Regions from separate parts of the Clostridium malenominatum genome, predicted to be linked through region 2. Evidence: riboswitches for the same ligand, from Rfam matches in the RefSeq annotation. Region 2 holds a riboswitch; each other region holds the start of a gene.
What was found. A riboswitch is a leader RNA that binds a small molecule or an ion and turns the genes downstream of it on or off. The one in region 2 is predicted to bind cobalamin.
Positions count from the first base shown of each region.

Region 1: another riboswitch for cobalamin. It lies ahead of ABDZ69_RS04905 (ABC transporter substrate-binding protein); the one in region 2 lies ahead of cobT (nicotinate-nucleotide--dimethylbenzimidazole phosphoribosyltransferase).
Region 3: another riboswitch for cobalamin. It lies ahead of ABDZ69_RS04180 (ABC transporter substrate-binding protein); the one in region 2 lies ahead of cobT (nicotinate-nucleotide--dimethylbenzimidazole phosphoribosyltransferase).
Region 4: another riboswitch for cobalamin. It lies ahead of ABDZ69_RS04615 (CGGC domain-containing protein); the one in region 2 lies ahead of cobT (nicotinate-nucleotide--dimethylbenzimidazole phosphoribosyltransferase).

Region 1 covers NZ_BAAACF010000001.1:979,155-984,716, forward strand. Annotated here, with positions in the region: gene ABDZ69_RS04895 (hypothetical protein) at 1-780, shown strand, start outside; gene ABDZ69_RS04900 (EAL domain-containing protein) at 821-3,724, opposite strand; cobalamin riboswitch at 3,949-4,136, shown strand; gene ABDZ69_RS04905 (ABC transporter substrate-binding protein) at 4,343-5,389, shown strand; gene ABDZ69_RS04910 (FecCD family ABC transporter permease) at 5,379-5,562, shown strand, end outside.
Region 2 covers NZ_BAAACF010000001.1:502,739-508,300, reverse strand. Annotated here, with positions in the region: gene ABDZ69_RS02580 (DUF6873 family GME fold protein) at 1-666, shown strand, start outside; tRNA gene ABDZ69_RS02575 (tRNA-Cys) at 700-773, opposite strand; tRNA gene ABDZ69_RS02570 (tRNA-Gly) at 782-856, opposite strand; tRNA gene ABDZ69_RS02565 (tRNA-Phe) at 862-937, opposite strand; gene cobT (nicotinate-nucleotide--dimethylbenzimidazole phosphoribosyltransferase) at 1,124-2,197, opposite strand; cobalamin riboswitch at 2,288-2,461, opposite strand; gene hslO (Hsp33 family molecular chaperone HslO) at 2,522-3,412, opposite strand; gene ABDZ69_RS02550 (methyltransferase domain-containing protein) at 3,433-4,173, opposite strand; gene ABDZ69_RS02545 (alpha/beta-type small acid-soluble spore protein) at 4,215-4,469, opposite strand; gene ABDZ69_RS02540 (ABC transporter ATP-binding protein) at 4,747-5,562, opposite strand, start outside.
Region 3 covers NZ_BAAACF010000001.1:836,289-841,850, reverse strand. Annotated here, with positions in the region: gene ABDZ69_RS04200 (sensor histidine kinase) at 1-158, opposite strand, end outside; gene ABDZ69_RS04195 (response regulator transcription factor) at 127-810, opposite strand; gene ABDZ69_RS04190 (ABC transporter ATP-binding protein) at 1,017-1,781, opposite strand; gene ABDZ69_RS04185 (FecCD family ABC transporter permease) at 1,781-2,839, opposite strand; gene ABDZ69_RS04180 (ABC transporter substrate-binding protein) at 2,865-3,947, opposite strand; cobalamin riboswitch at 4,091-4,266, opposite strand; gene ABDZ69_RS04175 (GNAT family N-acetyltransferase) at 4,382-4,882, opposite strand; gene ABDZ69_RS04170 (YbgA family protein) at 5,021-5,562, opposite strand, start outside.
Region 4 covers NZ_BAAACF010000001.1:920,672-926,233, forward strand. Annotated here, with positions in the region: gene ABDZ69_RS04585 (anti sigma factor C-terminal domain-containing protein) at 1-133, opposite strand, end outside; gene ABDZ69_RS04590 (hypothetical protein) at 148-513, opposite strand; gene ABDZ69_RS04595 (hypothetical protein) at 561-1,112, opposite strand; gene ABDZ69_RS04600 (hypothetical protein) at 1,364-1,891, shown strand; gene ABDZ69_RS04605 (PH domain-containing protein) at 2,722-3,093, shown strand; gene ABDZ69_RS04610 (GNAT family N-acetyltransferase) at 3,163-3,633, shown strand; cobalamin riboswitch at 3,720-3,904, shown strand; gene ABDZ69_RS04615 (CGGC domain-containing protein) at 4,025-4,345, shown strand; gene ABDZ69_RS04620 (ABC transporter substrate-binding protein) at 4,378-5,391, shown strand; gene ABDZ69_RS04625 (FecCD family ABC transporter permease) at 5,394-5,562, shown strand, end outside.

The sequences.
Region 1 (5,562 bases), 480 kb from region 2:
TTAAATATAATAGAAAATAAAAATGGTATAATGCTTTTCATGGAGGATATCAATATTTCTATCGATGATAAAAGTGAAATAGTTAATGAGTTTGATGGAAAAAAGCTAACTAAAAATGACTTGAAAAAGGGCATGAAAATTAAGGCTTATTACGGGCCAGCTGTTACTCTAAGCCTTCCACCTATATCCTATGGTGAAAAAATTATAGTTTCACAGGAAAATGACACTATAGGCATTGCAGAACAAAAGATAGGTAGCATAATTAATTTAAAAGATGAAAAAACTGCATATATAAAGTCAAAGGATGACTCCACCTTTACTTTTATTACAGAAAAAACTGAGATAGTAAATGAAGAAGGAAAAAAAGTATCTCTTAAGGATATAAAAGAGTGGAACAAAATAAGAATGTACTTTTATAAAAAAGATGGAGTTATAAATTTAAAAGGATTTTCAACTACTATATATATGGCTGAAAAAATAGTGATTTTAGGTAAAGTAGAGAAAGACTTATTAGCTACTCAAGGAAAAATAAGTGATTTAACCCATAATAAAAATGGAGGAGCTATTCTTTTAGAAGGTAAAAAAGTTACGGAGTTTGGATATGATGTAATAAGGCTTAACATCAACGAAAATACAAAAATAATAAATGCAAAAGATAAAAAACAATTATCCTATAAAGATTTAAAAAAAGGCGCTGAGATAGTAGCTTATTATGATGGAGCAGTTACACGAAGTATACCTCCTATAGGAAATTGCATGGAAATAATAGTTTTACAGTAACATAGCAAAAGCAGTAGGTTTTTCTACTGCTTTTGTTATGCTATATTTTATCTAAAAAATTATCATAGTATATTTTTTCTATTTCTTTCATATATAAAGGTTTACTGAAAATATAGCCTTGAATATAATCACACCCACTTAATCTAAGGTATCTATAGTGTTCTATTTTCTCTATTCCTTCCGCGGTGACTTCTAAATTTAAGCTATGTGCTAAAGAAATTAACTTTTCCATAACTTGTCTTTCAGTTAATTCTAAAAGTTTATCATTTAAAGATTTGTCTAGTTTAATCTTACTAACGGGTACAAAAGTTAAGTAAAATAAGGAGGAATAACCTGTGCCAAAATCATCTAAAGTAATTTTAACACCAGTTTCCTTTAGATTATTAAGAAACTCTATTGAGTCGGATGTTCTCTTTAACAATATACTCTCTGTTATTTCGATTTCCAAGTATTTGGAGTCTACATCATTTTCTTCTAAAGTTTTTCTGATAAAGGAGATGTAGCTTTTGTCATTTACTTGTTTTGCAGAAAGATTTATTGCTATTGGTTTTAATTGAAAACCTTTGTTCTTCAATTCTGCTAATTGATGTATCACCTCTCTTGCTACCCATCGTCCTATTTCTAGTACAAGTCCTGATTCTTCAGCGATAGGTATAAAAAGTGAAGGAGATATATTGTAATTTTTTAATCTAAGAAGAGCTTCAAAACTTGCTATTAAACCTGTTTCTAAAGAAATTTGTGGTTGATACACTAGTACAAATTCTTCTTTTATTAAGGCATCTCTTAACATTTTTTCGATTTTAATTTTTTCGTTTAGTTCCTCCACCATTTCTTTATTAAAGTAGGCATAATTGTTTTTGCCAGTAGTTTTTATTTTGTACATGGCGGTATCGGCATTCATAAGCAATTGATTTGTATCTTCTCCGTCACGTGGATATAGTGTAATACCCATACTAAAACTTAAATGGAATTCACTATCTTTAATTAAAAATATATTTTTAAACAAATCCATTATTTTATTAGCATATTTTTCTATGGTGCTTGTGCATTGTATATTAGGTAAAAGAATTAAAAATTCATCTCCACCAAATCTAAATACAAATATTTCTTCACCTGAAATCTTAATAAGAGATTCACCCACCTGTTTTAAGGTTATGTCTCCATATATATGTCCTAAGGAATCATTTATTGCTTTAAAATTATCAATATCTAAAAGCATTATAGCACCTTGTGTTTTTGCATTTAACTGTTCCTCTAATTTTTTTATAAAACTTCTTCTATTAGGTAGACCAGTTAAAACATCGTGGTTGGCTAGATATTCTATATGCTCTTCTTGTTTTTTTAGATTTGTTATATCAAGAGCAATTCCAGTAAGCTGCTTTATATTTCCTAGTGAATCAAATATACCTTTTCCGTTGATTAATATCCATCTAAAATTTTCATCAGTAGACTTTGTGCGTATTTTATAATAAATTTCTTGTGTCTTGTTACGTTTATATTTTAAATACTCTTCTATTAATAATTGTTTATCTTCTGAATAAAAAATTTTATCAAAGACTTTATGCAAATCTTCTTTTCCATGGAAAGAAACATCAGTAATATTTTTGAATTCATTAAAAAGACATATAGTATTAGACTCTAAGTCGATTTCCCATACTGCGCTATTTGTACCTTTAATGGCAATGTTATATTTTTCGGTTAGATTTTCTAATTTTTCTGTATAACTTTGTATTTCCTTATACTGAGCCCTTAATTCTTCCTCCGACGCAGACAATTGTTGATAGGTTGCAGATAACTCCTCGTTTGATACGTTTAATTCTACTTGATGTTCCATAAGCTTATGAAAATACATATAGGTTTCATTAAGTATTTTGTTTATGGAATAAGAAATTCCAAAGAAGGTGTCATTTTTAAATAAAGGTAATCTATAATCTAAATTGTTTTCTAAATCTATTTCCATAATATTTTCATTTAATTTATTTACTGGTTCAATAATGTTTTTGCGCATTATTATAAAAAGAATGGCACCCATAGAAATTGTAATAATTAAAGATATGAAAAAGTTTTTATATATTAACAAGTAAACCTGGTTCATAGAAAGTCCTATATTAATAGCTCCTGTGATTTTGCCTTCAAGGAAAACAGGAATTGCTATATCAAGAACCTTGGACTGAGTTTTATCATAATACCATTCTTTAGCAAAGGTATTTCCTTTAAGAGCCTCCTTTAAAGTTTCATCGTCTTTATAAATAATTCCTATATTTTCTTTATTACTGTCTGCTATAGCCTTTAAGTTATTGTCCACTAAAAGTGCATAGATAATATTCTCTTTTTTCATCAAACCTTCTATAAGATTTTGATAAGAAAACTTTTTAGTTAACGTTTCAATATTATTTGCTAAAATACCTACTTGTACGAAATTTCCATCTATATTCTTTACAGAACCATATTTCATAAAATTGCCAAACTTTGCATCCGGCCTTATAGCTTCCATTAGCTCTAGGTTATCACTTAATACAAAATCATATAGGGGATGACCTTTATATGGTATCCAATCTATGTATCCTTCCACTGTTGAATAAAGTATTTTTCCTTCTTTGTTCATCCAATGTAATTCATCCACCTTTAGTTTCTTTAATTGGTCTTTTAAAAATTCATTACTTAAATTATTTTGGTTTTTTATAAGTACATTTGAAGCTACTCTTATTTTATCTTCCAACATTTCATTAATTGTTTCTAAGGAATTGTGATTATCTGATAATTGATTTGCCACTTGTTTTACAAGGTTTATTCCATCTTCATTCATTTGTTTTAACAATGAGGTTTTGCTTATATAAAAAGTAGCGCTACTCACACTTAAAATAGAAATTAAGGCAACAATTAAAGGAATAAAAATTAATTTAGTTTTATTTACTATATTGTGTTTGGAATTTTTATTCTTCATAAGCACCATCCTATACCTTGCAAATTTTTATATTAATTTATCTGGACTACTGAGCATAATATTTTATGAAATAATTATTATACTCTAAATTATAACATATAAGGAACTATTTTGAGTAAATTAGACAGACAAAATTTTCGTATAATCTACATTTAAGATAATAATATAGAATATTAAAAATAGCTTGATTATTATTTCATAGTGTGTTAGAGTATACATGAAAATTAAATATTTGGAAAATAGGTTTAACAGAGTTTTTTATCTGTTAATTAAAAGGGAAGTGGGTTTGAATCCCACGCGGTCCCGCCGCTGTAATAGAGGAGTTTTTTGCAATATTCCACTGGGAAACTGGGAAGGATGCAAAAGGCTATGATACTTAAGCCAGAAGACCTGCCTGTTTATTACACTGAGAATTCTACGAGCGATAGATAGTGTTTGGAAATTTATTTCTATATCATTTTGTATTTACTATCCTCCTGATGCTTTGTCAGGAGGATTTTTATTTTAATTATTTAACTTACTTAATAACAAAATGTATGTATAAAAAAGATTCAGGATTTCAATAATCGTAGGGTTCGATATTGAAATCTTTTTTATTTTAAAGAGAGGATGAGGGATATGAAAAAAGTCTTAAGTTTAGTGTTAGTAGTTTTATTATTAACAAGCTTTACAGCTTGTGCTAAAACCTCTAATGTAGGTGGATTAAGTAATTCAAAAAGTGTGGACAAGGCAACAGATAAGGAGCTGTCAATAGATGTAAAAGGTGAAACTTACCCTTTAGCTATAAGGGATTATTTAAAAAATCACATTGTTTTAGATAAAAAACCTGAAAAAGTGGCTGTGTTATCAGGAACTCCTCTTAATATTTGGTACGATTTGGGTGGGAAATCTGTGTGTACTTCCGATGTTTCAGAAAATATAAAGCTTATACCTGAATACAAGGAAGAAATCATGAAGCTTCCTAAAGTAGGTGCCGTTTATTCTGTAGATATGGAAGCCATTATAGCTGAAAAACCAGATTTAATTATTGCCCAAGTAGGAACTCAATCAACCCAGGCAAAAAAACTTAAAGACATGGGGTTTAAAGTAATTACCACTCACATAAGAGGTTTTGATGATGTAATTTCAACCTATAAAGCCTTTGGAAAAATACTTGATAATACAAAAGAGGCTGAAAGAAAAATAGAGGAGCTTAAGAATGAAAAGGAAGCTTTTGTATCAAAGCTACCCTCTGAAAGTAAGTCAGTGGTGATTTTATATGTAACATCTAAATCCTTAGCAGTGAAGCTTGATAACAGCATAGCAGGAGATGTGGCTAAGATTTTAAAGCTTAAAAATATTGCATCAGATCTTCCAGCAGACACTATAGGCTCAGAAACAACACCTTTAGATATAGAGTACATAGTTGGAAAAAATCCAGATTATGTTCTAGTTACTAGCATGATTTCCAGCAATGAAGAAGCTAAAAAATCTATGGAAAATCACTTTAAATCCAACCCAGTATGGAAGGGAGTAAAGGGGATTTCGGAGGGAAGAGTAGTTTATTTGCCACAAGAGTATTTTCTCTATAATGCAGGGCCTTACTACAATGAAGCTATAGAATATATGGCAAGGAGTGTATACCCTGAAGTATACGGAGAGTTGACAGAGTGGTATGGAAAATAATATTTCAATTAAAGACAGTAAGAAATACAAAATAACAGTAATATTCATATTAGCGGTACTTCTCCTAGCAGGCTTCATATTAGGTAATTCAAAAGGCACTCTTCAGGTGGGAGCAAGGCGTATATTTGAAGTGATAATGAATGACGATGGAAGTGCTGAAAGGATGGTAATTT
Region 2 (5,562 bases):
AATTTATTAAATTTAGGTTTTCAACCCATTAAATGCCCTCCTAATCCTAATATTTATAAGGCAATATGCGGTCATCCAGATATTTTAATGCATATCGTAGACAATGAAAATATAATTCTTCACAAAGACATAGAAAACTCTTTTTTTAATTTTTTTACATCCTTAAATTTTAAAGTATCTTTGTGTAAAGATAGCCTGGGAAGTAAATATCCTTTAAATATTAAATTGAATGCTGTTAATTTAAAAAGCTATTTTATCCACAATATTAAATATACAGATGAAGTATTATTGGAAATGACTAAACATAAAAAATTAATAAATGTAAAACAAGGATACACCAAGTGCTCTACTGCCATAGTTAATGATAATGCCATAATCACTAGCGATATCGCCATTGCAAGAACTTTAGAGGTTGAAAATTTTGATGTATTACTACTTCCACCAGGCGATATATCCTTACCGGGGCTAGACTATGGGTTTATTGGAGGATGCTCTGGACTTCTCGATGAAAATAGATTAGCTTTTTTTGGAGACTTGAATTACTACTCTCATGGAAAAGACGTAATTACCTTTCTTCATAAGCATGGGGTAGAACCAATCTACTTAAGGAAGGGTAAACTTATAGATAGGGGATCATTATTTACAGTATCCTTAAAAGACAAATAAAGCATTCAAACTAAAGTTTGAATGCTTTTGTTTTGGAGGCGCCACCCAGATTTGAACTGGGGATAAAGGTTTTGCAGACCTCTGCCTTACCACTTGGCTATAGCGCCGTAAAATTTGGAGCGGAAGACGGGACTCGAACCCGCGACGTTCACCTTGGCAAGGTGACGCTCTACCACTGAGCCACTTCCGCATGTATGGTGGCTCGACCAGGAATCGAACCAGGGACACGAGGATTTTCAGTCCTCTGCTCTACCGACTGAGCTATCGAGCCATACTTAAATTATCGCTTAAACACAATTTCTATTATATAAGCCAATTGGTAATTTGTCAACTAGGAAAATGCTTAGCGTCTTCCAGTTTTTTAGTTCACTACTTGAATATTTAATTAGTTAAGGAAGAAATCCCTCAATGGATTTCTACCAAAACTAAATAACTAAAACATTAAAAACCTAAAAAACTATTTCCTAATGTCCACCAAAAATTCACTATCTTCTATGCTTGCTTCTTGCAAAGTTGCCATTTCATTCATTATTGCCAAAGCTGATTCTATAATGGAAAATTGTAGGGGACAACCTGATCCTTCCCCTAATCTCATTTGCATATCCAAACATGGTTTTAAACCAATTTCATTCATTACATATTTTGATCCAGGCTCTGCTGAGAGATGTGACGGAAACATAAAGTCCTTTACTCTTGTATTAAGTTTATAGGCACATAGTGCTGCGGCACAAGAAATTATTCCATCAATTACTATAGGTACTCTATTTTTAGCTGCCCCTAAAAAGCATCCACAAAGTCCTGCAATATCAAATCCCCCTACCTTAGCTATTACATCAATAGGATCTTTTATATCTGGATTATTAAGCTTAATAGCTTCCTTTACTACTCTCTTTTTATTAATAAAGCCTTCTTCCGTAAGTCCTGAACCCATTCCAACAATAGAATCTGAATCCATTCCAGAAAAAACACTAATAACTGCAGCACTGGTTGTAGTATTGCACATTCCAGCTTCTCCAGTGCCAAACAAATCATATCCTTCTTTTACTAAGTTGTCCACTATTTCTATACCTACTTCAATAGCTTTAATAGCTTCTTCTCTTGTCATTGCAGATTCCTTTGCTATGTTTTTAGTTCCGTAGGCTATTTTTTTATTAATTATTTTGTCATTATTAAAATTACCATTTACTCCTATATCAACTACAGTTATATCTGCTCCTACATTTTTAGATAATACTCCTATTCCTGTTACTCCTTTGGTATAATTATCTGTTATTATTGCAGTTAACTCTTGAGGACAAGCTGAAACTCCCTCTTCCCACACACCATTGTCAGCACACATTATAATTGTATTTTTCTTGTTTATTTTATTCTTAACCTGTCCAGTTATTCCTGCTATCTTTACTGCAATTTCTTCTAATTTGCCTAAGCTTCCTATAGGTTTGCTTAAACTATCCATTCTTTCCCATGCCTTTTTAATTGCCTCTTTGTCTCCTGACGATATGTTTTTTAAGGTTTGCTCTAATAATATCATATGTATCCTCCTCAATAAAAAAAAATTACCTCTACCCAAAGGTAGAGGTATTATAATCCTCAATATATTTTCTCTTCCCTCCGAAGAACAAAATCGACTCAATTTTAGGCAGTTCTCCTGGCTCAAGCATCATTCTCTTCCCTCCTTCCCAGAAAAACTCCAGTGGATGCGGGATTCGTTCGCTTATACAGTAGCGGGGGCTGCAGTGGATTTTTACCACTTTCTCTTTTAAACTATTACAGCACCTAAAATTATTATTAAGTTCAATAAAATTATATTCCTTTTTATTTAATATTACAAGTTATTTTTTTATCACATTCTCAATTATTTATTTTCATTTAAAGTTCTTAATATTCTTCCAATCTCTTCATTAGTGAATTGGTAACTACTGTTACAAAATTCACATTTTAACTCTTCAGTTTTATTATCATCATATAATTCTTGCAAATCATCTTTTCCAATACTTAGTAACGCTCTTTCAACCTTTTCCCTTGAACAATTGCATTTATATTCAGGAGTGAAACTATCTAATATTTTTAAATCCATATCTTCAAAGATAAATTCTAATATTTCTTCAATAGACATACCTCTGTCTATAAATTCTGTTATGGAGGCCACTTCTTCAAGTCTATAAGTTACAAAATCTGCTGTTAATTCTCCTGCTCCAGGCATCATTTGTATTATAAATCCTCCAGCAGCTTTAATACTTAAGTTCTCATTAACCAAAACTCCTAATCCAACAGCAGAAGGAGTTTGTTCTGATACTGTAAAGTAATACGCTAAGTCATCTCCTATTTCTCCGGAATAAATTGGAACTTGACCTACATATGGCTCCTTTAACCCAATATCTTTTATTACTGTAAGAGTTCCATCTTTTCCTATAGCTCCTCCTACATCTAACTTTCCTCTAATGTTTGCAGGTAAATCTACTGCTGGATTTCCTATATATCCTTTAACTTGACCATTAGGATAAGCAGTTGCTATAACTCCCTTTGCCTCTCCTCCACCATTCATTTGAATGGTAAGTTTGTCTTTATCTGACTTTAACATAGCTCCCATCAGTGCACCAGCTGTTAACATTCTACCTAAGGCTGCTGCTGCTGTAGCACTGCAATTATGTATCCTTACGCCCTCATTTACTAAGTCTGTAGTAATAGCTCCTATTATTCTTATCTCACCATCTTTTGCGATAGCTCTAACTAATTTATCACCCATTTGTTTACCTCCAAAATAAATTACTTGCCTATTACATAGGCTATTCTTTCCGTAGTATCTTTTATATAATTCTTTTCATAGTTATCTAGTATATGAAGTATATTTAATTTACTTTTTTGGATAGCTCTTTCTATTTCCTCTTCTCTATAAGCTCTTTCCCTGTGGACTTCATCAAACCTATTATAACTTTCTCCCTTCTTTAAAAAAAAAGTTAAATACATGTCCACTATCTCCTCTTCAAAAACGTTTTCCCATACATAGAATAAATCTTCTTCATCGTAGGTATAAGTATTGTTACCCAATATATTAGATAGTTTATAATATGAGTTCATATCAAATATAAATAATCCACCTTCATTCAAATGAAGACATACCCTGTTAAAAAACTCAATTAAATTCTCATATTCTAATATATAATTAACAGAATCTAAACAACAGGTTATCAAATCAAATTTTTTCCCTGATAAATCTAATTCTACTATGTCTTGGCATATTAGATTTCCCAGTATATTTTTCTCTCTTAGTTTTATTTCACACTCTGATAACATGTCTGGGGATAAATCTACCCCCCAAACATCTGAAAAATTTTCTCCTATAATTTCGGTAATATTTCCAGTACCGCAAGCTAAATCTAAATAATTCATCCTATTTATTTTGTATTTATTACAATAATCTAAAATAATTTCTGACCATTTAAAATAATCGATATCCTCTTTTACTAAACCGTCATATATATTTGCAAAATTGCTATAGCAGCTCATGAAAGTTTCTCCTTTGTGAATTTAATGGTACAGATTAAATATTATATATTATCTTTCTGCAAGTCAATATTTTTAGGTATATTTAATTCTTTTTTTCTCTTAGTCATTAAACCTCCGACTCTCCCAGTTTCTTCAGAGGTCAAGGAACTCCAACCTAGTTTTTCTACTTTATCTCTAAGTCCCAATTCATCAGCTATTTCATATTTTATTTTCTCTCTTAACTGTTCCATTTCAGTTAATTCTTTGTTAGCTTTCAATTTTTCTTTAATAACTTTTTTAAGTGGTGTCTTTCCCATACAAATCCCTCCCTATAAAGTATTTTTTACAGGAAGGGATTAATTTATTCATGAATATAATAAAGGTTGTAAAATTCTAGAATCTCTGATTTCACAAAGCATTCTAATCTTCTATAATTTTACAACTCTTTCTTTCATGTGCTATATGAGGAAATTCCTATGGAATTTCTACAACAATAAAAATTCCATAGGAATTTTATCTATAATCTATTCATCTAAAAAACTATATAACTAAAAACTAAAATAAGAGAGAGGGTTACCTCACTCTTATTTTTAATTATTCATTAAATAGATGACAAGCTACAAAGTGATCTTTTGAAACTTCTTTAAGTTCAGGTATTTCTTGTGAACATATTTCCTTAGCATATTTACATCTAGCCACAAATCTACATCCTGGTTTAGGATTTATTGGGCTTGGTACTTCCCCTTCAAGCATAATTCTATGTCTATTTTTTTCCACCTCTGGATCAGGTATTGGAATAGCAGATAGTAATGCTTGAGTATATGGATGCTTAGGATTTGCATAAAGTTCCTTACTCGATGTTAATTCCACCATAGTGCCTAAATACATAACTCCTACTCTATCAGATATATGCTTAACCATAGATAAATCATGAGCTATAAATAAATAGGTTAATCCAAGCTCTCTTTGAAGCTTAATTAATAAATTTACAACCTGAGCTTGAATGGATACGTCAAGAGCTGATATAGGTTCATCACAAACTATAAACTTAGGCTCAACAGCCAATGCTCTAGCTATACCTATTCTCTGTCTTTGTCCCCCTGAAAACTCATGAGGAAATCTTGAGGCATGTTCTTTATTTAACCCAACTAACTCTAGAAGTTCATAAATTCTTTGTTGTCTCTTTTCTCCTGTATATAGTCCATGGATATCTATACCTTCTGCTACTATTTCCCCAACTGTCATTCTTGGATTTAAAGATGCATATGGGTCTTGGAATATTATTTGAGCATTCTTAGTAAATTCTCTTTTTTCTGTTCCTTTAAGACTGTGGATATCTGTTCCTTCAAAAAAAACTTGTCCATCTGTGGCTCCATAAAGTCCTAAAACTGTTCTGCCACAAGTTGTCTT
Region 3 (5,562 bases), 330 kb from region 2:
CCACTTTTTTTCTTGCTTACATAAAACTTTTGAAAAAATACCGTTTGAATTATCAAAGTAGTCCCAATAAAAAGCGCAAACATAAGAGCTGATATTATAAAAAGTTTTTTGGTTATACTTTTTTTCTTATTTATCCCTATGTTCAAATTTATAGCCAACTCCTCTTATAGTAGATATTAAGTAAGCTTTTTCTCCAAGCTTTTCTCTCAGTCTTTTTATATGAGTATCTACTGTTCTATAGTCTCCCTGAAAGTCCATTCCCCAAATATAATCCAATATTTTTTCTCTAGTTAAAACAATGCCATTGTTGAAGGAAAAATATAACAATAGTTCATATTCCTTTAATGATAAATTTAAAGGGCTTCCATCTAAAGTTACCTTGTAGGCTAATTCATCAATATGTAGTCCATCAAAATAAAATCCCTTTTTCTTCTCAGGTTCACAGTAATAAGCTCTATTTATCAAAGCTTTAACCTTTGCCATAAGTATTCTTATATCAAAGGGCTTTTTAATATATTGATCTGTACCTAACTCATAACCTAAAAGTTCATCTTCCTCTTCTCCCTTTGCAGTTAAAAATATTATAGGTACATTAGAGCTCTTTCTTATTTCTCTGCATGCTGTAAAGCCGTCCATAACAGGCATCATAACATCCAATATTATTAAATGTACTCCTTCAGTTTTAAAAATCTTTAAAGCATCTATGCCAGTTTCAGCTTCTATGGTTTCATACCCTTCTCTTTTTAAGTATGCCCCTATAAGCTTTCTCATTCTTTCCTCATCATCTACTATTAAAATTTTTTCTTTCATAGCTGTACCCTCTGACTTTTTATTCAAATCTTCTAATATTTTCATTACCTTATCTTTAATTTTGCCACTTAGTAGTCTTAAATACAATACTAGTAATTCAACATTTTTTATTTATATATATAGGGACAGTTATCAACTTTTCACTATAATGCTTGTCTAAAAGCTTGAAAGTTATTAACCGTCCCCTAAATTTAAAATTTCAAATTTTATTGTTTGCACAAGAATGTATATGTTGTTTCATCCATATTTTTTACTATTGTATTAACTCCATATACTTGTTTTATATTTTCTTCATTTATTACTTCCTTTGTATTTCCATATGAGTATACTCCAGAGTTTTTAAGCATAATTATTTTATCTCCATACATTGAAGCTATGTTTAGGTCATGAATAGACATTATAGCCATAATATTTTTTTCTTTTACTAAGGAGCTTATTATTTCTAAGGTTTCTAGCTGATTTTTCATATCCAAACTACTAGTTGGTTCATCTAAAAGAATTATAGGTGATTGTTGAGCTATTGCTTTTGCAATAAATACCCTTTGTCTTTCTCCTCCACTAAGATTGTTGATATTTTTAAAAGCTATATTATTTAAATTCATCTCTTCTAATATATTAAAAACTATTTCTTTGTCTTCTTCTTTCACTTTAAAATTTATATTTTGCACTCTACCCATTAAAACTGTATCAATTACGCTGATAGGAAATGCAGTGTGGGTACTTTGAGGAACATAGCTAAATAATTTTGCTAGTTCCTTTGTATTCATTTTATTTATAAGTGTTCCATCTACAAGAACATTACCAGAGGAAGGTGGTATTATTCTGCTTATACATTTTAGTAAAGTAGTTTTTCCCGTTCCATTAGGTCCAAGTAAACAAGTTATTTCACCACTATTGGTTTCAAAACTTATATCTTTTAATATTGGAGTCTTTTCATAAGAAAATCCCAGTTTATCAACTTTTAATTTCATTAAAAATACTCCTTCCTATTTTGAATTATTAAATGTATAAACAAAGGTACACCAAGGTATGAAACTACTATACCCACTGGAATATTTACAGGAGCTAATAAAGTTCTCCCAATGGTGTCTGAAACCAATAGTAATATTCCTCCAAATATTGCTGAATAGGGTATTAAAAATCTGTGATCTCCTCCTACCATAAGCCGTGCTATATGGGGAGCCACTAGTCCTACAAAGCCTATTACTCCTGTGAAACTTACTATTGCTGCTGTTAAAAACACTGAAAATACTCCAACAACGGTCCTGCTTTTATCTGGATTTATTCCGAGAGTTTTAGCCATTTCATCGCCACCTGAAACCATGGCATTTAAAATCCAAGAATGTCTCATAAATACACATAAACTTACACTTAATATAACACCTAACAATAAAACATGTGACCATTTAGCACCATTTATACTTCCAAAAGTCCATTGTACTGCTGATGCCAGTTGATGGTCATCAGCGTAAAAATGGATAGTTGAGGTTACTGCACTAAATAGATAATTTATGGCTATACCAGATAGTATTATTGCTTCTGGTTTCATTCCTAGTTTTATGGAAATAGAATATACAAATATTGCACAAAGAATAGCGAAAATAAATGCATTTGAAATAATCCCTAAGTTACTATTGGAAAACAAGCTTATTCCAAAAATCATTGCTATAGACGCTCCACAAGCCGCTGCTGAGGATATCCCTATGGTAAAAGGGCTTGCCATAGAATTTTTAGTAATTCCCTGCATTATAGTTCCCGATACAGCAAGTCCCATTCCAGCTAAAACAGATAAAATGATTCTTGGAAGCCTTAAAAATACTATTACCTTTTGTTCCATATTAACTGAATTATTAGTTATAATATTTTTTATAGCACTAAGTATTTCTTTTAAAGAAACATCTACAGCTCCCACTCCTGTAAAGATAGCCATAAGTATGATGGTTACAATAATACTTATAGGAATAAACAAAAGTTTTATTTTAACTTTTTTATCATATTTTCTTCGTATATCACTTTGGGATATATTCAATGATGCCACCTCAATTTGCTTTACTTTATTTCTTTATTTCTGGGTAGAAATGTCCCTGTAAATTTTTAAACCCTTGGAAGTCTTCAAGCCATTGTCTATATATTTCATCAGGATTCAAATCCTTAAGTTGTTCAGGGTACATCCATTTAGCCATATATACAGCCCCTATTAATTTAGATGCTCCACCATGGCCAAACTGTGACATGGTATATACATTGTTATTTTTTACAGCATTAGTTTCATCCCAGCCTGCACGTTTTTTAATATCTTCAATTGTTTTATCCATTAACTCTTTAGACGGCGCCTCATATAATCCTGTGCCTTTTATAGCTTTATCTGGAGTAACATTTTTAAATATGAAGTCTGGATTCCTTTTTACTATCTCTTCTGAATCTACCTTTTTACCATGCATATCTTTAGGTGCATCTTCAAAAATATTTATTCCCCCAGAGTAGTTTATCATGTTAGCATAATAGTCTCCTGGGAAAGATGTATTATATTCTGTGGTACTTTCAAAATACACCTTCTTCTTTTCAACATCTTTAAGAGCTTTTTTTATGTACTCAATTGGCTCATTAAAATATTTTATAAACTTTTCCGCTTCTTTTTCTTTATCAAACATTTTACCTATGTTAGTTATTTGATTTTGAAAATCTGCCGTATCATATCCTGAAATAACAAATACCTTTATTCCAAATGGCTCTAGTTTTTTCTCAGCTTCTTCATAAGATCCATTGGCAGGAAGAATTAGTACTTCTGCACCTAATTCAGCTATTTTCTCATAGTTAAGATCCTTTGCATCTTTTCCGATAGTGTTTTTAGGGTCAAATTGTTTCCAATATTCTCTATCTTGGGCAGTACCCATATCTACTGCAATTACACCATTTATGGCTCCACAGGCACGAATAAGTTCGCTATTGTATCTATTAGCTACTACTGCTTTTTTTACTGGGAAAGGCAATTCTACCTTTCTTCCTACGTTATCCACTAATATAATTGTGTTATCCTTATCTGCTTGTTTTTCCCTTTCATCCTTGGCACAACCAGATAAAACGAAAATAGGTATTAACATTAACACCAAGATAAATTTAAAAAGTCTTTTTTTCATAATAAAATCCTCCTCTTAATTAATATGTGTAGGTAATTTCATGGAAGGGCTTATTATTTTTACTCAATAAAAAAAGGCTACTCAAAAAAAGTAGCCATAATTCACACAAATAAAATTTTAACCGCTACCTCCCACCGAGATAAATAATTAATTTTTATAAGGCAGGTCTCCTGACTTCAATTTCATCCTACTACCTTACCTTCCCAATTTAATAATCAGTGGCTATAAGGGTTCGTCCATTTTACAGTAGCGGGGGCTGTGTGGTTTTAACCAACTTCCCTATTAATTACATATGTAAACCTTATATTAATATTAAGTTTTATTTCATTGTCTATACTAATACAATTAGTAATTGTTGTCAATGCAAATTTTGTAATATTTCATCCTGCTATTTTTATAATAGGGCTTATGTTAATGACTTTTTCTTTATAATTCTAAATTTCTAATACTTTTTCATAACAATAAAAAGTTTTTTCTTTCCCCAAAAAACTCATCTCTCCAATAAGCTTATAACCACTTTTCTTAAAAAATCCGTTCATTTTTATATTCAATGAATAGGTATCTGTTTTTAAATATCTTATGTTATTTCTTAGTGCTAATTCATGGGCAAAGTTTATAAGTTCCGTTCCTATTCCCCTTTGTCTACGGTTACCACTTACAGCCATTCTGTGTACAACCAATGCATCTTCATCTAAGGACCAGTTTAATTCTTTATATTCATCAGGCTCTTCTCTGTTAATGCAAGCGAATCCAAGAAGCTCACCTTCTTTTTCTATTACATATAAGTCACCTTTTTCTATATCCTTTGCAAAATCTTTTTCCTTAGGATAATTTTCATCCCACTGATAGTTATTATAGGAATGCATTTCAACAATAGTTTCCTTAATAATTTTCATAATAACTTTTAAGTCTTCCCTATTTGCTTTTCTTATCATAATTACCACTCCATCTATACTTTTTCATCTGTTCTCTGCCTTATCTAAAACTAGTTCTATAATTTCTTCAACGGGCTCTATACCATAATACATGGCCTCCGTCATTGGTGTTCTTTGAGTTTCTAACATTTTATTATTCTATTCCTCTCGTCCTTTCCCTGAATCTCTTAATTCTATTAGGTCATCAGGATAAGGGGCGAAAAAACTTTGTTCTAGCATCTCTGTTATTCCAAATCTAATGGCATAGGATTTTATCATGTATAAACAAGTACTTAAGGGCAATTTGCCTTCCCTATATTTTTCTATGGTATCTCTTATAAATTCCTTTTCCTCTAAGGTTATATATTTTGAAAACAGAGCCATAGATTTATTTAGAACATTTATATTAGAAGTATACCTAGCATTTTTAGAAAAAGCCATTTTTAAATGTCTTTCATACTCCTCTAATACTTTTTCCACTTTATACTTTTCATGATTTGCTACAATGTTCCCTAGTTCCTTTAACTCCTTTTGATTATATGCCATGAGAAGCATTTTATTTCTACTGTGGAATTTAACTAGTTCTCCCATGGTATTAGCATTTTTTATCCCTCTAAAAGCAGCATTTATATAAATTCTGGTTAAAAAGTGTTCCCTAATTTTATAATTAGTCAGCCTTCCTTCATCCTCTATAGGATAAT
Region 4 (5,562 bases), 420 kb from region 2:
CACTAAAAAAGTTGTAAAATCCAGATATATAGTAAGTACGTTCACCCTGGGGAACAGTTCGCACTCCAGACCATTTAAAATTAACTTGCCAGAAATATTTTTGTAGTAAGTCATCAAATTCCTCTATACTCAAATCCTCTTGAAATGTTATATTAGCAGAAACATAACATCATAATATTTACCAACCCTACCAACTGTCTTTTGAGAGGGGTTATAATAAAAACTGCTTACAACAGGGGAAACTACATAATAAGTAGCAAATAATATTAAAAATATAATAGAAACGGAAGCTAATATTACTTTCTTTAGTTTCTTATTTACCTTTCTTTTAATAACAGGGGTTTCATCATTAATATTTTCAGACAGGCCATCTTTTTCAAAATCTAAATTATACTTTTCAGATAAGTATTCTTCAATTGATTCATACTTATCAAGTTCTTCTTCTACTATTTTTATTTCTTCAGCAGAGGCTGTTCCGTCTTTATACTTATATAATAAATCTTTAAAACTCATTTAAAATCCTCCTCCAAACCCTCTTTTATTTTGCTTCTTTTGCAATGCTATTTAATAATATGTCCGCTCTTATCATAAAAGTTATATTTAGCTTTAATATCTCCATCTGAATCTTCAAAAAAACTAATAGATGGATTTGTAATAACTTCTTTTGCTTGAATTTCTCCGTTATCCATCATTCGTTCTATTTTAGCAAGCTTGGGATTATTACTGATAACAAATAAATTTGTAGTAATTGAAAAATCCCCCACTTTTAACTGAGAAAATTCGTATACAGTAATATCATGTGCTTTTTTAGTAGTTTTGTCTGCATCTATAACATTAATAAGTTCATAATTGCCATTCCTATTTATTCTAAATTGTGCATAGCCAACATCCTGATACTCCTGTGGATCTTTTAGTATATAACTAACAAGTCTATAATCATCAATCACAGTCCCATTATATACCATAACTGTTTTGTTAGTTTTAATCCGTTTTGAAATCATTTTTTCCATTGAAGCAATATCACTTTTAGGACGAGAAATAATTACTATGGATATACACACTATCAAAATAAAAATCATAGACATTGAAAAAACCCACCTCTTGTTCTTCATGTAGTCACCCCCACAAATTATAAATTTTATTTACTACGCTTTTATCTACAAATACAAAACAACTGATATATGCATTATACCACTATTTACCATGTGGTTATATATGAAACTATTTAATGAATTAAATAACACAATATACATAAATATTAATGATGTAAGTGGAAAATATGTTATAATTTACATATGAGATAAGTGGGAATTGTAAGATAATGTGAAGCAAAGAGAATTTATATTTTAGGAGATGAAGTATTGTGAAAAAATTTAAGAATTCATTTATTATGATTAGTTTATTATTAATATTATTAGTTTTAGCATCTTGCCAAAATAGGATGATACAAGAGCCAGCCATTAAAATATCATATGATTCTAAAGAATTAAAGCCAATTTATTATGGAAATAGAAATAATAAAGATGAAGAGGATATTGAAGAATCGATAAAAAGTGTTATGGTTGGGAAAAGGTTTATTGATTTGCCAACAATTTATTTTGGAGAAAAAATTGAAATTGAAGCAATAAATTTTAAAACAAATGAATTTGAAATCTATGATTATATAGTAGATGAAAGTGGTAATATTGTTTCTGATTATGACATAAACCCACTTATATTAACTTCAGTAGAAGACAGAAATACAGAATTTATATTTGAGAAAAGCGAAGACTTGGAAAGATATTATGATTATATGGTGGAAGGCAAATCCATACATTGCTTATTGATTAGAAGTAAGATAAACAAATCTTCTTTTGCATTCGCAACACTTGTATTAGGTCAGAGTAAATAATAATTATTTTTAGTCAATTAATTTTATAATTAAGACATATTCTTCTTAAATTGTGTCGTAGTAGTTGATTTATCTGAATTAACGATTATTTATTTTTTATTGAGGAGGGATTTTATGAAAAGGCTATTTAAGTCTTTTGTCTTTTGGTTTCTTATAATATCCATATTGGAAATATACATGCACCAAATAGGACAGGATTCGAAAAGCATTGTATTGATTTACTTAAATCCCGTTTTAAAAATTATATCTCGTTCCGATACAGGACGAGCTTTTATGGATTCGGGATTGCAAGTGCCTTCCAGAACAATATTGGGGCATATTTCAATATATTGGTACATTGGTTCAGTTGTAACCTTTATTATTTACGGCTTAATTTTAGATGGGTTTAGATACTTTCTCAGACATATCTCTAATACCACAAAATGAGCATAATCTGTATTGAATTTATTGTAAAATTTTCTTATAAGATGTTAGCTACAAAAACTAATAAGTATTCTAAACATCGCATTATTCATTAATTGAATTCTGGGGTGTTTTTACGTCATGATTCATTTTTTGAAAAGAGGTAGTTTCTTTTCATATAATAGAACCTGGCGTTAATTCTATAAGAATTTATACTAAGTAACAAGTATGATATAATATATAAAAAGGCAAGTAAGAAAAAATATATGGTTTGAAAGATTTAATGAATGGCTAGTTTCTGAATGGTGGTTTATAGAAATGTGTATTAACGAAAGGTGTGGTTTAAATGAGTAGATTAAATTTTGAGAGATTAAAATACATATTTATAAAGAAAATAGACAGTTTTTATAATATAGGAGGTAAATAAAATGGCAGAAACACAAAATATTTTAACATGGACACTGATAGCTGAATGCCCAATTCCAAACGACGTTAACGATTTATTGGTGGAAGGAGAAGTAGCGGTTGCTGCTTATAAAACATTCCGTGATAGCGCAGTTTTTACGAATAAAAGATTAATTGTAAGAGACTCACAGGGGCTTACAGGTAAGAAAGTAGAGATTTATTCTTTGCCCTATTCTTCTATAAATATGTGGTCTACTGAAAATGCAGGCAAGTTATTTGATCTTAATGCTGAAGTTGAATTATGGACTAGAGCAGGTCATATCAAAATCAACCTACAAAAGGGAGTAGATATACGTAAATTCGATAAGTTAATAGCTAATGCACTTCTAAGATAAAACAAGTAACAGCAGCAATTATTATGTGAAGTAAATTGTATAAATAAAAACTTTAAATGGGGTAGTATAGTGATTGAAACGGATAGATGTATATTAAGATGTTTTGAAGAAGAAGATTTAGATTCATTTATGACTTATAGAAACAATGAAGAGTGGATGAGGTATCAAAGTTTTAAGAATTTAACAAAAGACGAATATAGAAAAGCATTATTAGTTCCTTTAAATATGGAAAAGGGAATGCAAGTTGCTATTGCTGATAAAACCAAAGATAACCTTTTAGGGGATTTATATCTTTCAAAAAAAGAAAAAACTATTACAATTGGATATTCTATTAATCCAACTTATTGCCGAAAAGGATATATAACCGAAGTTTTAAAAGCCTTATTACCAAAACTTAAAATTGACTATCCTAATTGTGAAATAATAGCCATGACTGAGAAAGAAAACATACCTTCAAAAAACTTGTTACTTAAGCTAGGTTTTATATATGATAGATGGATAGAGGAGTGGCAGACAGAAGTTTATGTTTTTTCAAATTGATTGAAATGTTAGGATTATGAGTATAATCTATAGTAAATTTACTATTTGCCAAAAATAATTATCTATGGTAGACTTACTTGGTAAAATTGAATACGCAAAAATTAGGTTTAATAGATATTTAATCTATTAATTAAAAGGGAAGTGGGTTAGAATCCCACGCGGTCCCGCCGCTGTAATAGAGGAGTTCCTGCATTATACCACTGGGAAACTGGGAAGGTTGTAGGAATGTTGATGCTTAAGCCAGAACATCTGCCTAATTTTATTCACAGAAAACTCTACGAGCGATAGGGGGTGTAATAACTATGGAAATTTTCATGGATAAATAGCCCTTTAACTATATGTTAAGGGGCTATTATTGTTATGAATAAAATTTATAGTAAGGAGTTAGAAAATGAAAATAGCTATTGGAGTATGCGAAAAAATAAATGGAGTGTGTTCAACTATGGGGTGTTTTAGAGCTTTTAATAATAGAGAAAAACACTTTAGTATTTATGAAAATCATAGTGTAGAACTTATGTCATTTTTTTCTTGCAATATGTGTACAAGCAATTCAGATGAAAATTTAATAAAGATCGCGGAAAGACTAGAAGGAGAAGGAGTTACAAAACTTCACCTAGGTGCTTGCGTTGTTAAATGTAAAGCGGAAAGAACTAAGGAAATAAAGGGCATATTTGAGAAACATAATATATCAGCAGTAGAAGGTACCCATTAAAATTATTAAACTTAAGAGGGAGAGATATTGAAATGAAAAAAGTAATAAGTATTGTTTTATCAGCAATGATGGTATTAGGAGTAAGTGGATGTGACAACAAAAATGTAGCAAACTCATCCAAAACAGAAAATAAAGTAGAGGATATCAATAAGAACACATCACAGTATCCTCTTACAATTACAACCTATAATTATGAAAAGAAACCTGTTAATATTACATTTGAAAAGGCACCAGAAAAGGTAGTGGCAGTATACCAAAACTCGATAGAAACATTACTAGCATTGGGGTTAGAAGATAAAATCCTATTAGCATCAGGGTTAGATCATGAGGTTAAAGATGAATATAAAGATGCTTTTAGCAAGGTAAAATATCAGGAAAAGGTACCTACAAAAGAAGAGGTTATTGGATTACAGCCTGATTTTATATTGAGCTGGTATTCCTTATTTGGAGAAAAAAGATTAGGGGATGTAGGTTTTTGGCATGAAAGAAGTATAAATACATACATGTCACAAAATAGTGGTGTTATTAAACCAAATACTTTACAAAATGAATATGATGATATTTTAAATGTGGGTAAAATTTTTAATGTAGAAGATAAAGCTGAAAAAATCGTAAATAATATGAAAAATGAAATTGAGAAAGCAAAAGAATTTGTTAAAGGAAAAGAGCCTGTTAAAGCAGTGATTTTGGAAGTAAAGAAAGAGGGAGTATATAGAATTTACGGAGAAGATAGCATCGGGGGAGATATTGCAAAACAGGTTGGAGCAGACTTAGTAGCAAAATCAAACGGCGAAATAGGAAATGAAGATTTAGTAAAACTTAACCCTGAAGTAATTTTTACTGTTTATTACGGCAAGGAAATTGATAGGGATTCGGCATTGAAAAAAGTTATGGATAATCCAGCGTTTGGGAGTATTTCAGCGGTAAAGTCAAAGCGTGTTAATTCTATAATGTTAAGCGAAGTTTATGCAAGTGGTATAAGAACTTTAGATGGTATAAAGACAATTTCAAAAGGATTATATCCTGAATTATATAGGAATAAATAGTAATGAAAAGTATTGTTAAAAAAGATAGGGAAAGTGGTTTATTCAAAGGAACACCTACATACATAGGCATGGGGATTTTACTTATAATAATCTTAGCTTTTTCTATTGTAATAACAGTAACCATGGGCTCTTTTGATATCTCGATAAAAGATGTATACGGAATAATATTCT